DNA from 3 places in the Paenibacillus sp. SER-28 genome. Region 1 is predicted to be linked to each of the others. Evidence: riboswitches for the same ligand, from Rfam matches in the RefSeq annotation. Region 1 holds a riboswitch; each other region holds the start of a gene.
What was found. Region 1 has a riboswitch for cobalamin ahead of cobJ (precorrin-3B C(17)-methyltransferase). Riboswitches for the same ligand answer to the same signal wherever they lie in the genome.
Positions count from the first base shown of each region.

Region 1 (5,263 bases):
TCCACACATGTTTGCATCCCATCAGCAATGCTGGGACGTGCCAACTCCAAGAAACAGGTTTCCACGCACATATCCGGTACCCGGTCTGCCACTGCCTGTGCAAATTCCAGCAGTTCCTGGTTCCCCTCCGGGTCCCGACTTCCATGTCCAACTAACAATATTGCATCCACTGCTGTTTTTTCCTCCTCTTTAATAGGGATAGCCTGCATGACGCCCTATTTTATATATATGCTTGTATCCAGTTCATCAGGCCTTCAGTCCATTAATCACCACAAACCGCATTCACTTCTACCGTTGCTGGTGCATCTTCATGCCGGAAACCCGCAACGACACCTACACGTTTAAAAAATTTATGAAAACGCTCATTCGGATGCCCTTTTTCCTTATATTCAGCGATGACGTTCTCCACAATGTCAGTAATTTGATCACCCGGAATCCCTTCCGCTACGGGCTGAGCGGCATGAGCATTGCGACCGAATTTTTTGCCACCAAGGAAGAGGTCGTATCCTCCCTTGCGATAGACGATGCCGATATCCTCCAGCACCGCTCCATAGCAGGCCATACCGCATCCGTTCAAAGCAATGCTCGTTTCCTTGGGTGCCTGTAATCCGCCAAGTACAACCTGTAGATGCTCAGCCACAGGCACAGCGTCATCCTTCTCCATATTGCAGAAGTCGCACGCCTTTACCTTAAACACATCGCCAATCGGCATGACAATGAATCGTTCATCCCGCAGCCGTCCAACCAGTTCCTCGGGGTCTGCACACGGCACGCGCAGCACAATCTGATGATCTGGCGTGTATTCCAGTTCGCCATCATCACCCGCTACCTCGGCGAGCAGCGCCATCTGGCGAGCGGTGAACTTCTTGTTTCCCACCCCCGGGGAAACGCCCACCTCAAATAGCGCAGGCTTGCCAAAGCCGCCTGTCGCCATCCCGGCCGGGGCCCCCGCTCCGGCCACCGCTGCCGTTCCGGCGGTGCTCTCGGCGGTAGGCGCTTGCCCGCTCCAGCGAGCGTTGGCTGCGCCAGGCAGCTTGCCGCCAACAGCGAGGCGGCTTAGTGCCTCTGCCGCCAGCGATGCCGGGGTTGCTGCGCCGGTTTGCACAGCGGTCGTTGCCTGCACGGCAGCCATCGCTTGCGGGCGTGCCTGCGTCGCAACCGCAGCGCCGCTCGCGGAGGGTCCAGCGGGCGTAGTCGGGGCTGCGCCTGCCTGCGGTGCAGCCTCTTGTGCGCCCAGCGACCACGGCTCCGCTTCCGTGCGGAGACGCTGATGCGGCTTGAGCGCTTGCTCGGTCGCATCCAGCGTGTATTTGCGCTGATATCCGCGCGGAGTCACGATCAAGCCGTCATACACCGTTGTCGAGGAATTGCCGATGATTACAGTCGTCAGCATCCCGATGTCATGATTCAGCATATCTTCCAGCGTCGTTACAATAACTTGCTGACGTTCACGATAAGCACTTTTCACCAACCCAACTGGAGTTTGCGGATCGCGGTAACGCAGCAAAATGGACTGCGTCTCCACAATCTGGCGTGTACGCCGACCACTGCGCGGGTTGTATAATGCAATCACAAAATCGGCCGAAGCCGCTGCTTCTACACGCTTCACAATCGTTTCCCATGGGGTCAGATGATCACTCAGACTGATCGTGCAAGCATCATGCATAACTGGCGCCCCCAACAGTGAAGCACAGGACTGAATAGCCGAGATCCCCGGTACGACTTCTACCTCAACCCCGTCCTCGCGTCGCCAGCCTTTTTGCATCAGCACTTCGTACACCAGCCCTGCCATACCATAGACTCCTGCATCTCCACTGGAAATGACAGCTACCTTCTTGCCCATCTCTGCTTGGCGAACCGCCTCCTGCGCACGGCTCACTTCCTCTGTCATCCCTGTGCGTACAATCTCCTGTCCGTTCAACAACGGACGGATCAAATCAACGTAGGTATTGTAGCCGATAATGACCTCACTTTCGGCCAGCGCATCCAGCGCCCGTTTTGTGATATGTTCCATATCTCCTGGTCCAAATCCAATCACCAGCAATTTTCCTAATGGGCTCATCGTGCTCCTCCTATTCATCCTTTTCAGGGTAGCTATCCTATCTATTTCAATGATTTATGCACATCCTGTAACTCAAAAAACCCCATCCTGCCCGGATGGGGTTTCTATGTACGTATCTCTCATCAGACGAAAAAACAGCGTAAGAAGACACTATTTGTCTTCCTCCAGCCTGCCGTTGTTTTCCACCTGTCTGTTTACGCTTCAAACGCTGCTGCACGTTCATATCCACGCAAACCTCTAACCAACATGGAAAAAGCAACGTGTGCCTGATTTCCTGATTTCGTACACCCATCCTCTCCGCGAAGGTTAACGGTGCATACAGATCAAGGTAGGTCTCCTGGCTTGGCATCAACAGATTCTTTCGTCTTCCCCGTTTTTCACGAGTGACCAGTTAAAAAAATCCTCTTCCTTACAGTGGCGGGACCGCTCGGGATTTGCACCCGATTCCCTGTTACCCTTTGCTCAACCGCAAAGGCACCTTGTCTGTCCGCTATTTGATTATGGGTCTTATCATAACCTTGCCTCAATCAGTTGTGCAAGCACGAAAAACGCTTTATTTCAAGTTCTCTGCTTTATTTTTTAACATATGTAGCAATTCGTCCGGGTCCGCAGAGATACTTAATAACGCTGGATGCTCAGCCCCGGTAAACCCTTCTTGCACGCTATGACGCACCATTTCTACTAACGGCTCAAAATATCCATTCACATTCAGCAGCCCAATCGGCTTGCGATGAATGCCGATTTGCGCCCAGCACAATACCTCGAATAGCTCCTCAAAGGTTCCCAAGCCACCTGGAAGGGCAATAAACGCATCGGCCATCTCGCTCATTGCCGCTTTACGCTCATGCATGCTTGCTACCTCAATAAATTCGGTAACTCCCCGATGAATGATCTCTGCATCAAATAACAGGGTGGGCATAATGCCAGTGACCTGACCGTTACCCGCCAGCATGCCATCCGCCACTTTTCCCATCAGCCCCCTACTGGAGCCACCGTAGATCAGACGGATATGATGGCGAGCCATGGCTTCTCCCAGCTTGCCTGCCGCTTCAACATATACCGATGAATGTCCAGGTCTGGACCCGGCAAATACACAAATAGAATTCATTAACGTCTCAGCTCCTGTCCTAAGTCAGCATTTAGCATAATTCGATTCCCAACGCTCATAAGTACAATATATAGACGAACTAAAGCGTTTCGATCTATATATTGCTTATTTGAAAACGCTCTTGGGATTTATGCAAAATGCTCAAGTATCATGCATCGAAACTTATTCATTATATTAGCTAAATATTTTCGCTATAACAAAAATCTTTGTCGATGCATGTCCAATAAAAAAAGATAAAGACCTCGCAGGCCCTTATCTTTATTTTACGCTTTATCCAAAAATATAAGTTCATTTTTAGCATACTATATTTATAATTTCTATCTCATTTCTATCTCATTTTCATCTCATTTCAATGACCATTCACGATCTTCAGACCACAGCCATGCACCGAATCGTTATGCTCAAAATATTTGCCCAGCTCCACCATCATCGCGCCCATGCGCTCTTCGGTTGGAAACACGACTCGATCAATCCCTTCTTCCACAATGGACTGTGCAGTCACCTTCCCTACTGATACAGCAATCACATCCTCACGGAAAGCTTCCAGTAAATCCTCGATTCGATTTTGCTCTCTCGCATATTGGGCTAAAAATCGAATTTGCGGACCACTCGTGAACGTAACAGCATCAACATTACGATGGATAACATCCTCCAGTAACGCCTGCAATTTTGCTTCCTCAGGTGGAATATGCTTATAAGGAAGTACCTGGCGGGTCACTGCCCCCTGCTCGTCCAGCCACTTTACCAACCGTGGGGCTGGATCGCCATGCAGTTGCAACAATACTTCTTTCCCCTTCAGATCGTATGGGGCGAAAGCTCCTGTCAATCCGATCAAACTTCCGTCCTCGTCTCGTACTGCTGGCGTAAAGCCACGCTTTTTGAGTCCATTGACCGTCTTGTAGCCCCGCGCTGCAATGTTGGAAGATTGTAGCAGCTCCATAATCTGCTCAGCCACGCCCATATCCTCTGCCATATCGAACAGGGCATCCAGCCCCATACCTGTCGTGAAGATGTACCAGTCCGGAGGGTGCTTCACCCACGATACAACAGCGTTGCGCAGCTCGATATCATCCAGAAAAACGGTACCTTGGGCCGGGCGCTGTACTGGCTCACCCCCCATCTTCACAACTAGCAGCGCCATTTCTTCTGCTTTACGGGGACCCGCAAGAGCGACTCTCTTACCTGCCATGCGTTGTGCCATTCTGTTGCCTCCCTTGTAGAAGTCGTATTTCTTTCTACCAAGTATACAATCAGAGGGGTAAAAGACAAATAAGAATTACTTTTCCGATGAATACAGTAATCTTATAAGTGACCGTGTTCTGGTCTGCCTTCATGCTGGCTTTCTTTCTGACTACTGCTATCCCGCTCTCCGTTAGATGCCCTATCATCTCCGCCATTCCCTTTAGGTTTGGGTCGGAGCAACATCCATAGCAACAAAGGCATGATAACAAAAAAAATGATCATCACCGCGGTCCACTCCCGGCTGAACTCATAAATTTGCACAATGTTGGAGAACAGCATAAACGAACAGACATAGCCTAACAAACCTACGGGCCAAACCATCAGGCTCCCCCAGGCTTGGGCAAACATCCGCTTTACCGCCAAACTGGTAACGTACAGATCAACCCCAATCTTCGTAAGAAAGGTCGGTACGGTCAGTACTGCCACGAACAAATCGAACCGATCCAGAAAGTCCGTTAGCTGCAATTGACGCACCAGTTCATACGATGGATAAAATAGCCGTGACAAGATAGGAACACCAATAACCAACTCGGACAGCAGCACCAGCATGGTCAGAAAAGCGGTTCCGAGCAAATGCCCAAACCACGCACTACGCCCATTATAGCTCTTCCCAGAAATCACAAAGGGGACTATCATAATATCGGCCATATAACCCAGCATGCGCCAACTCCCCTTGATTACTCCCTCTACTTCTGGATGTAAGTAGGGTCTCAGCATCGAAAAATCCATATTACGCCCAAAAAAAAGCGGCATGGTCAACAGCGTCACAATCAACAGTGGTATAAAATTCTCGGTCATATTCACGATGGTGCTTATTCCGCCTTTAGCCATAAATACTAGAGTCAACAGCA
Region 1 is NZ_JBRECM010000005.1:272,970-278,232, forward strand. It holds gene ACUYLD_RS15375 (sirohydrochlorin chelatase) at 1-170, opposite strand, end outside; gene cobJ (precorrin-3B C(17)-methyltransferase) at 263-2,062, opposite strand; cobalamin riboswitch at 2,373-2,558, opposite strand; gene ACUYLD_RS15385 (LOG family protein) at 2,616-3,170, opposite strand; gene ACUYLD_RS15390 (uroporphyrinogen-III synthase) at 3,520-4,371, opposite strand; gene ACUYLD_RS15395 (GerAB/ArcD/ProY family transporter) at 4,473-5,263, opposite strand, start outside.

Region 2 (5,263 bases), on a different contig from region 1:
GGGCGCCGGGTACGTGGAGCGCATCGGCTATTCAGCAGGCGCTTGGACAACGCGGAATTCTTATACGTAGCTGTGCTATGTATCCGGGACTGACGACGAGCCATTTTCGCATTGCGGTCAAGGATGCAGAAGCCAACGACAGGCTGCTGTCTGTATTGGGTGAAGTGCTGGAGGAGGAGCAGCGGCGTGACAGTTAGCTTGATTATCCTGGCAGCCTACCTTTTGGACAGGCTGATCGGTGATCCGAGGTGGTTGCCGCATCCAGTCATCGGGATGGGACATGCCATTTCAGCATTGGAAAAAGCGATTCGTCGCCAGGTCCGCAGTGATCGGGGGCTGAAACGTGCGGGTATACTGCTTCCGCTCATTGTGGCGGGAGGCTCCTTTGCGCTCGCCTGGGCGCTGTTGCACTTGCTTGCCTGGATTCATCCGTGGTTGTCTGTCGGCGCAGAAATGGTGCTGATTGCGACCACGATTGCTTCCAAAGGACTAAAGGATGCAGGAATGGCCGTATACCGAGCGTTGCAGGCGGATGATCTGGCAGCGGCACGGCGGGAGCTGGGCATGATTGTCGGGCGGGATACGCAACAGCTTGATGAGCCTGAGATTGTACGTGGTACGGTTGAAACGGTCGCTGAAAATATCGTGGACGCGATTATTTCCCCGCTTTTTTATGCCCTGATCGGAGGAGCACCCTTGGCGCTGGCTTATCGTGCTGTGAATACGCTCGATTCCATGGTTGGCTATAAAAATGAAAAGTATCTGCATTTAGGCTGGGCTTCAGCACGTCTAGATGATGTGGCTAACTACATTCCGGCACGCCTGACAGCGGCAATGCTTGTCGTAGCGGCGTGGATGTACAAGCGAGATGCTGCGAGAAGCTGGCGCACAGTCAAGCGAGACGCTCGTCTGCACCCAAGCCCGAACAGTGGCTTCCCGGAATCAGCTGTTGCTGGAGCACTGGGGATTCGTCTTGGAGGCTATAATGTGTATCATGGCGTACGCTCTTTTCGTGCATACATGGGCGATTGGATACGACCGCTAGAGTCGAAAGATATACGGCATACAATCCAGCTGATGTTCGCCGTGTCCAGTATGTTCGTAGGATTGTGTTTGTTAGGAGCCGCAGGTTGTTTTGCCTTGGGATGGGTGCGGTGAGGGTGAGGCGTGACACACTGAATAATGATCGAGCAGGAAGTGACATGATCTTGAAGCAAGATATAGCAGCAAAAAGGACGGTAGAATACGTACAAAGTCCGAACTCACAGGAGGATAAGGTGCCATATGATGCTAAAGAAGATCTGCATTGGGACATGGAACTCGTGTTAGTTCGTCACGGCACAACCTTATGGAATAAGGAACGTCGATATATGGGACACTCCGACTTAGGTTTGCTACCAGGAGCAGAACAGGAATTAAAGCCTTTGCAAGAAGAATTGCAGGGGCAGTCCTTTGCTCGAATCTATTGCAGCGATTTAAGGCGATGTCGCCAGACCTTGCAGATCATTGTGCCGGAGTCAGAATTGACGTCTGGAGGTTCCCTATCTACTATGTCTCCTATGATGGAACCACGTCTGCGAGAGCTTCATTTTGGCGAGTGGGATGGAAAAACGTATGACATGCTCAAGGATGTGTCGTTGTATCGCGCTTGGATTGATGAGCCGCAACGGATAACCCCTCCTGGAGGAGAGTCTTGGACAGATTTTGTGAATCGTTTGCGGAAATTTCTTGACTCTCTGTATGAATGGCGTGTTGCTATGGAAGTTCAACCCATGGATTTGACTGCTGCGCCGCCCTCTGTTTTGGTCGTTACGCATGGTGGCGTAATTCGTCAGTTAGCTTGCATGCTGATACCGGGCCATGATTTTTGGAGTCTGAATCCGAAGCCGGGAGAAGCATTTAGGATTCAATTGAGGCTGGCAGGACCGCACAATTACATAGCGGAAATGCTCCCTCATTAGGTTAGACACCAGCGGGTAAAGAGGCTGTTTGGGTTGTAAGCCGCCTCATTTTAACCTATAATCATCAAGTAAAAGAACGGCTTGACTACCACTACATCAAATATCCAGCAGACGAGGTCGGCGCAGTGTGATGAAACTATGGTTTCCCTTGCCTGCGCTGTTAAAAGGGAAGTCGGTGTAAGTCCGGCGCGGTCCCGCCACTGTAAATGGAAACATGCCGGTTAGTCCTGCTTTATGTGCTACTAAGCATATGAAGGAATTTCAGGACATGCATCTTACCATAAGTCAGGATACCTGCCCGTCCGCCTGTCACCATAATCCTTCGAGGAAAGGATGACGTGTTCGCAGTGACTGTCCGTGCGGAAAGAAGCTGCCGCCTGCGCACAATCTGCGCTAACGTGACCCCTGTGTCCTAATATGAGGATGCGGGGTTTTTTTGATAGGAAAAGAAGGCTGGATTTAGAAGATATCTGATGATGCTCAAGTAACGCTCTTAACGATTTTTTTATGAAGGGGTGCAAATCATGGCAGGAAAAAAAATAAAGGTTTGGACAACAGGTCTATTGGTTCCGATTTTGGCAGTTGTGCTGAGTGCATGTGGCTCTAATGGAAAAAATGCTGAAAATAAAGAGAATCAGACTTCTGCACAGCAGCCAGGAAAGACCGTAACCGCACAAGAGCCTCCGGGCAAAACAGTTTACCCACTCACAGTTAAGGATGCAACAGGACAGGAATTTACATTCAAAAAAGCGCCGGATAAAATCGTTTCCGTCTCCCCGGCAGAAACCGAGGCGCTGTTCGCCATCGGGCTGGATAAGGAAATAGTTGGCGTCTCCGACTACTCTGATTACCCGGCAGCAGCTACGAAAAAGCCTAAAGTGGGCGGTATTATGAAACCGAACGAAGAGGCGATCATTGCTGCTAACCCGGAAGTCGTTTTTGCAGGGATATCACTTAGTGAACAGGCTACGACCAAGCTGCGCGACATGGGAATTATGATTTTTAAAACGGAACCGAAGACAGTTGAAGATGTCATAGCTAACATCGAATTGTATGGAAAAATCACCGATCATCAGAAAGATGCGAGAGCGGTGACTGACAAGATGAGGGCAGATGTAGCGGAAGTGAAAGAAGGAGTTAAAAATATCGGTAAAGGGCAGAAGCTGCGGGTATACGTCGAGTTTTCACCAGGCTGGACAGTTGGTAAAGGCGAGTTTATGGACGAGCTGATTACGTTGGCGGGCGGCGAAAATGTAGGTGCCACGCAGAAGGGGTGGTACCAAATTAGTGAAGAAAATATTATTGCTGCGAACCCTGACGTGATTTTGTACAGCAAAAGTGTCAAGGACGACAAAACTGGCCAGACGCTCGGCGAAATCATTAAAGCTCGCAGTGGATGGGATCAAATATCGGCTGTTCGCCATAACCGGGTGTTTGCCGTGGATGATAATTTGATCAGTCGTCCGGGTCCACGCGTAACGGAAGGTCTCAAGGAAGTGGCCAAGGGCGTGTATCCTGAAATTTTCAAATGAACCGTAAACTGATCGGCTTTGGAGGGACAGGTCTTGTCCTGCTGTTGCTGACGCTGCTGCTCTGTCTTGGCATCGGCTCGGCCAAGCTTCCGGTCAGCCAGATCACGGGCATTCTGGTTAACCACCTTCCGTGGTTAGGCGATACGTTTACACCGGATTGGAATACATCCTCAGAGCAGATTATTTTGAAGGTCAGATTGCCACGAGTGTTACTGGGAATGTTGGTAGGAGCAGCGCTGGCGCTGGCGGGAGCCGGATTTCAGGGTGTGCTGCGTAATCCTTTGGCTGATCCGTATACACTGGGGGTATCCTCGGGGGCTTCGGTAGGAGCGGCAGTACTGATCTATTGGGGCCTTCAATTTTCATTTGTTGGCATATGGACGCTGCCGCTAGTGGCATTTACGACCGGAATGCTGACGCTGTGGATGGTGCTAACGTTGGCACGGGAAGGTGGAAAAATTCCGACACAAAGTCTCATTTTGTCGGGTGTGGTGATGCAATCCTTTCTAGGAGCAGTTGTTTCCTTTCTGACAGCCATGTCGAAGGAGACGGTCAATGAAATATTGTACTGGACGATGGGAAGTCTTAGTCTGCGCGGTTGGTCATATACAGGAATCCTTTTACCTTATGTGGTCATAGGACTGGTATTTCTATGGAACCGGGCACGTGTGCTGAATATTTTGGCTTTGGGTGAACGTCAGGCGGCTCACATGGGAGTTCATGTAGATGCGACGAAGCTATCTGTCCTGATCATTTCCACGCTGCTGACAGCTGCCGCTGTCTCGGTATGTGGAGTGATTGGCTTTGTGGGACTTGTTGTACCGCATATCATTCGTCTGGTGACAGGTCCTGATTACCGGATGATTGTTCCATTATCTGCGCTCGGTGGAGCCATTTTTATGGCTTGGGCGGATACGGCGGCTCGCACGTTGTTATCCCCCACGGAAATTCCTCTGGGCGTGATGACGGCCTTTGTTGGGGCACCGTTCTTCGCATATCTCCTGTATCGGAACAAGAAGCTGCGCAGGGGGGAACTGCTGTGACAGAACAAAGTGAATCACAGAAAGTGCGTGATCGGGCATTAGAGGTAGCGGGTCTGACACGTGCCTATGGAGAATTCCATGCGTTAAAGAATATAAGCTGGAGCGTCGACGAAGGAACTTGGTGGGGGATTATTGGTCCGAACGGCAGTGGAAAATCGACCTTGCTGCATCTGCTTTCGGGTGTAGATCAGCCAACTTCGGGAAACGTTCATATCTATGGCAAAAAGGTCGGTAGCTACAGCAGAAAAGAGCTTTCCCGACTCATAGCCGTACTCCAACAGGAAGGGCTTCCTCCAGTGGGATACACCGTCAGGGAAGTCGTAGAAATGGGACGTTTTCCTCATCAGGACTGGTTAGGCAGGGAAAAGGGTGTTGATGTGGAGGCGATCACGGATCGCGTGCTGGAGCGATTGGGTCTTGCCACGTTGGCGGACAGAGCATTGGACCGCTTGAGTGGGGGACAGCGACAGCGTGTAGCTTTGGCAAAAGTAATGGTGCAGGAGCCACGAATATTGCTGCTGGACGAGCCTACGACCTATCTGGACTTGCGCTATCAGCTTGAATTTATGGAACTGCTGGCAGATTGGCGCCAAGAAACGGGTGTGACGATCATTGCAGTCTTGCATGATCTTAACTTGACAGCCCAATTTTGCGAAGATTTGCTTGTACTCAAGGATGGAATGGTTGAAGGATTGGGAGCTTCATCGAAGTTATTAACCGAGGATCG
Region 2 is NZ_JBRECM010000001.1:378,775-384,037, forward strand. It holds gene cobD (threonine-phosphate decarboxylase CobD) at 1-197, shown strand, start outside; gene cbiB (adenosylcobinamide-phosphate synthase CbiB) at 187-1,158, shown strand; gene ACUYLD_RS01780 (histidine phosphatase family protein) at 1,203-1,961, shown strand; cobalamin riboswitch at 2,084-2,277, shown strand; gene ACUYLD_RS01785 (ABC transporter substrate-binding protein) at 2,486-3,493, shown strand; gene ACUYLD_RS01790 (FecCD family ABC transporter permease) at 3,490-4,536, shown strand; gene ACUYLD_RS01795 (ABC transporter ATP-binding protein) at 4,533-5,263, shown strand, end outside.
Region 2: linked by a shared signal. The riboswitch ahead of ACUYLD_RS01785 (ABC transporter substrate-binding protein) and the one ahead of cobJ (precorrin-3B C(17)-methyltransferase) in region 1 are both predicted to bind cobalamin.

Region 3 (5,263 bases), on a different contig from region 1:
TAATGCGTTTCCTTATACAGCATTCTCGCAAAATGTTGGCCTGATCTCACTCACACGCGTCAAATCGCGGAACGTTATTTTTGCTGCGGGCGGTATCATGGTTGTTCTCGGTTTGCTGCCTAAGTTGGCTGCCTTAACGACAGTGATTCCTAACGCTGTGCTAGGCGGGGCGATGATCGTCATGTTTGGCTCGGTTGCTGCATCAGGCATGTCTATTTTGTCAGAAGTGGATCTGCGGAAGGAAAGCAATCTGCTGATCGCAGCATGCAGTATTGCCGTGGGCCTAGGCTCTGCCGTTCTGCCACAAATGTTCGACCAGCTGCCGAGCTTTGCCAAAATGCTGTTGCAAAATGGTATCGTTTCGGGTTCGATTACAGCGATTGTCTTGAACATTGTTTTGACGAGAAAACAAGGGGAATCGGTCAAAAGCGTGACGGTTTCAGAGGTTCCACAGAAGGTTTGATGATTAGGAATAAATAAAGATAGCCGGAGAGAGAACGTATGCCTTTTTTCCGGCTTTTTGGCATGGACTTATCCGGGGAAGATGAGCAGAGAAGATAGGCTGTGCAAACTGGTATCTATTACGGCAGGCGTCAGGCTGGCCGGAGCCAGACGCAGCACACCCAAATTGATTGAGTTTGGAGTTGGACAGCTATAACCTAACGAAGCTGCTTACATTGGTTCGCAGCCAGCGTAAGCAGATGCGCAACAGTCGCGGATCGTCAACAAGGGGGCTGCTTTATTTCCTGGATTTGGACAAGCTAAAGCAGGGGGCCAGAATTATGACTATTGGACGTGAAAGTCGTGGACGATAGAAAATATTCTTTGGGAACGTGTTGGTTTTTTTATCCTAGCAAAAATCACGGAAGATTATTCGAACCGTATGCGTTAGCAGATAGATAAAGTGAATGCCTCCCTATGCTGATACAGTAAGATTCCATACGAAATTAAATTCCAAAACCCAGAGTTTTGTGAGTGCATATGTCCGGTCTTCCAATCCTCAAATTTCGCTGTCTTGTTAATTTCATCACCCTCCGTGCTTGTCAATAAAAAGCCCGTAGTACCAAGTATTTAATTGTCCGTCACGACGAATTACAATCCTGTTTCATCATTCTTTTACTTGCCCGCTCTATTCGACATTCTTTCGTGTAACCCTGTCTAGGTATGATATAGAGTCCTTTGAACGCAATAGATCGTTCGGACGCCACAGCTCCAGTCCAAAGTAACTGAGTAGACTCGCGAGAGTCCCGCTACTTTCCGCTATAAAAAAAAAGCCGTGTTGGTTGCAACGGCCTCTCTTTTTATTTCAATTTATTTGATATGATTAGTGCTTTTCTACTCTGAAAGCAATTCCCACAGGCTTGTCTACTCTCACATAACCTATGAAAGGATCACCTATGAATGGAGCTGGCCAATACATTCCTAATCTATGTTTTTCATATCGTGGAAAAGCACTAATGACCCATCTTTCTCCTTTAGGAACATTGATTGAATATTCATCATCTAGGCCAATATCAGCTTCTATACCAAAACCCAATGTGCCTTCTATAGCTTTAACGCCACCTGTTATTGCTCCTTCCGCTTTCACTTTAATATTAGTTTTCACTGCAATTTTTGCAGCAGCAGGCCCAGTATATGTACTTACACGAATTGCATTGTTTGTATCAACCCAATAACCTAGATTTTCATGGGTTTTAACAATAGGAGTCACCCCAATGGATTGGGTACTAATTCTATCATTATTACCTTTTTCTTGATTTAAATTGTCGTAATTGACATAATAGTAATAAACATCATCGTTAACACTACTAGGATCGATATATTTGTAGACTTGTCCTTCCTTGGCCTTTATTTCATCTGTCGGTTCCCATTTTCCGGCTTCTGATTGTATCGTCGATGACAATGGATTCGGCGCATCATTTGCAGAAGCAATGGCTCCATATGGTAATAATATTGCTGTCAATGCTGCAATTATTGCTGTTTTAGTCATGACTTTGAATGGTTTCATAGTATTAAAATTCTCCTCTTCGAAAAATATTATTGGGGGCTAAGAAATGAGTAAATTTGAAAAAAATCTGTTTAAGTATTTGTCTTACGGTTTTTTGGTAGGAATATATTATTCCTTTATTCAAGGACCAACGACGACAACTTCTTCGCTTAACGGCTCATTGCAACTTTACACAGTGTCCGCATCTACTTTTATTTTCAGAACATTATCAACCTCATTTCTACTAAGTCTCCTCTCTGGAGTCGTGTATACAATTGTTTTTTTATCCATAAGAAGGAATAAGTAAATATTACCTGTAAATTTTATGTTTGTAAATAATTTTATTTAATGGATAAAATTTAAAATAAGATAGAAGAGAGCCGTATTGATCGCAACGGTCCTTTTATTAACTGACGGTTTAATAGCAAGTGCCTCCCCGTTTGGTTGTTCGTACAAAACTCTTTAGCTCCGCAACTTTTCGAGCGTTAAAGCAAGCCGTCGCGTCGTCCTGGTTTACAGTACGACGCTGTGAACGACCTGCAAGATCCCTCGCTTCGCTCACTTACTAGCTAAAAAATAACTGGACTGCTAGGCACCTAAACGGCACGCTGACATGGCTTGTCAGGAAATGGTCAGTTAACAAATTAAGCCCCCGGCTAATCACCGGAGGCTTTTCAAACTCATTCTCTAACTCACTAAGGAATGTTTACGGGTAAATTCTCTAATAGTTAAATTTGTCTCAAAGGCTGTCTGAGAAGAATCAACAATATAGTTCTTTTGTTTGGTAGCTGCTCCCCATGCTGTTATCCTTATAATAGAAATTCCACAAGGTTTGCTCACTAATTTTCCGATCAACTCTTTGGTTTTGTCGCTTTTCAAATCTTTTTCTTCCTCAATTTTTTGGAGAAGAAATAACCAACTGCTTTTTCAGGCCTTTGGAATAATGTATCTTTTTTAATAGCTTGTACAATTGATCTGCAATCTCGCTGCTAAATTTTCGTTTATGCTTCTCTTTTAGATTCATTAAGTAGTCTGGTACAGTTTTCGGGACAGCATGAGGGAGACGGAATGACCGTCATTTCGTGCACGCAATGAATAGCCATTGCCTTCATTCTCACTATATTGTTCAAATTTAAATTATTATACAGCATTTATTGACAAGCCTGTGACAACAAAATAAGATCGTAATGGAAAGAAATAAAGGAAGAAAACAGGTGTGAGCCGGACGACTCTATGTACGGGGTTTTGTTGAGACCATGTGGATAGTTGTTGAGCGTGTTCACTTAAAAGGGAAGTTCGGTTGATTCCGACACGGGCCCGCCACTGTATACAGGCATCAGCAGGATACTGCTGGAGCTTTCAGAACAGCCACTGGAACTGTGAAGAACCGGGAAGGCCTGAAAGATACGCTTGGAGTCAGGAGACCTGCCTGTTTTGACATCACTGTCAGACCCACGGGATGCTGGGGAGGTGGTTAGGCGTGCTGCATACGGAATGTCTGAAACCGATCTGATCCCTTCTATGTTTTTGGAGTTGGTTTCGAGGTGTGTTTTGACATTTTATAATGAAAGCATTTCTGACTGCTGATCAAGTGGTCCGGAATGCTTTTTTCGCGTTTTGCGTTAGGTTTATATGATTTTACAAGATAGAGGGGGATTCATCGAATGATTAGCAATCGTAGCAGGCGCTCATGGTTGATATGTACAGGGGTGATGCTGTTACTGGCAGTTATGGCTCTTTCGGGATGTACTAGCAATAAGACGTCGAATAGCTCCGGCAAAGATGAGAACGCGTCAGTACAACAAACAGCGACAGGTAAAAAGCTGGTAATGGCGTATACATGGAAACCGTCAGGTGTTGACCCGCACGGAGATAATAGCTGGGATGTGATGCGATCCGGTGTAGGTGAGACACTGGTACGTTTGAATGAAAAGCTGGAGCCTGTGGCTTGGCTGGCAAAGGAGTGGAAGCAGGATAGTCCTACAGTTTGGACGTTCAGCTTGCAGGATAAAGTCACTTTTCATAATGGAAAAAGTATGGATGCAGCAAGTGTAAAAGCATCTTTGCTACGCTCTATCGAGAAAAGCCATCTGGCGAAGGATTTACTGAATGTGAAGTCCATTGATGTAAGCGGCCCGCTGGCCTTAAAGATTACGACAAACCAGCCGAATGCGGCGTTGGTGTCCAATCTAGCTGATCCATCGACGATTGTACTGGATGTGGCATCGATGAAAGATGAGCAGAGTTACCCAGCGATGACAGGCGCCTTTAAAATTAAAGCGTTCAGCAAGGACCAATCCTTGGTCGTAGAGCGTTATGACGGATACTGGGGCGAGAAGGCCCGTTTGGCTGAGGCGACAATGAGGTTCATTACGGACGGGAATTCGCGCCTGATGGCGCTGCAATCCGGCGAGGTGGACGTAGCGACGGATATTCCGGTTGATAACGCAGAGGTACTGAAAAAGAACGACAGGCTACAAGTGCTGTCGGCTCCCTCCTTGCGCACCCATATGCTCGTGTACAATATGGAATCCCCAGTATTCAAGGATGCGGCGAACCGTAAGGTGGTAGACAGCCTGATTCCACGCACATCGATTGTGAGCGCCGTCATGAGGGGCTTCGGTACGGAAGCAAGCAGTCCGTTCCCGAGCATTCTTCCCTTCGGTAAAGTTGAGCGTAAAGCGCTGGACGGAACGGCGGATCAGCTGTTAACGAAGGATGGCTGGCAGAAGGACGCCCAAGGGACATGGACTAAGCAAGGCAAGCCGTTCGAGGTTACGCTGCTGACTTTTCCTCAGCGTCCGGAGCTCTCTGTTATGGCTGAGGTCATCCAAAGCCAATTGCTGAAAGAGGGAATCCAGGTCAAGATTCGCAAGGTGGAAAATATCGACGAGGCGTTGACCAAAAACGATTGGGATTTTGCTATGTACAGTATGCTTACTGCTCATACAGGAGAGCCACAATATTTTATGGACATGTTTTATTCTTCGAAAAGCGAAGCCAATGTAAGCCGTTATAGTTCCAAACCGCTAGAGAGTATTCTTAACAGCTTGAAGCTGGCGAAGGATACAGCGCAGCGTAATGCTGTGACACTACAAGCGCTGGATATCATCGATACGGATTTGCCACAGTCGTTCATTGTGCATCCTGACAATGTGTTTGGTGTGAAAAAAGGGGTAGAGGGTTTTACACCCCATCCGATCGAGTATTACTACATTACAGCGCAATCCGATATTGCGGAATAACGAGCGGCGTATCCTATGATTCGTTTTATAC
Region 3 is NZ_JBRECM010000004.1:180,479-185,741, reverse strand. It holds gene ACUYLD_RS13325 (nucleobase:cation symporter-2 family protein) at 1-463, shown strand, start outside; gene ACUYLD_RS13320 (hypothetical protein) at 645-815, shown strand; gene ACUYLD_RS13315 (hypothetical protein) at 1,325-2,008, opposite strand; gene ACUYLD_RS13310 (hypothetical protein) at 2,675-2,866, opposite strand; cobalamin riboswitch at 3,231-3,434, shown strand; gene ACUYLD_RS13305 (ABC transporter substrate-binding protein) at 3,652-5,232, shown strand; gene nikB (nickel ABC transporter permease) at 5,248-5,263, shown strand, end outside.
Region 3: linked by a shared signal. The riboswitch ahead of ACUYLD_RS13305 (ABC transporter substrate-binding protein) and the one ahead of cobJ (precorrin-3B C(17)-methyltransferase) in region 1 are both predicted to bind cobalamin.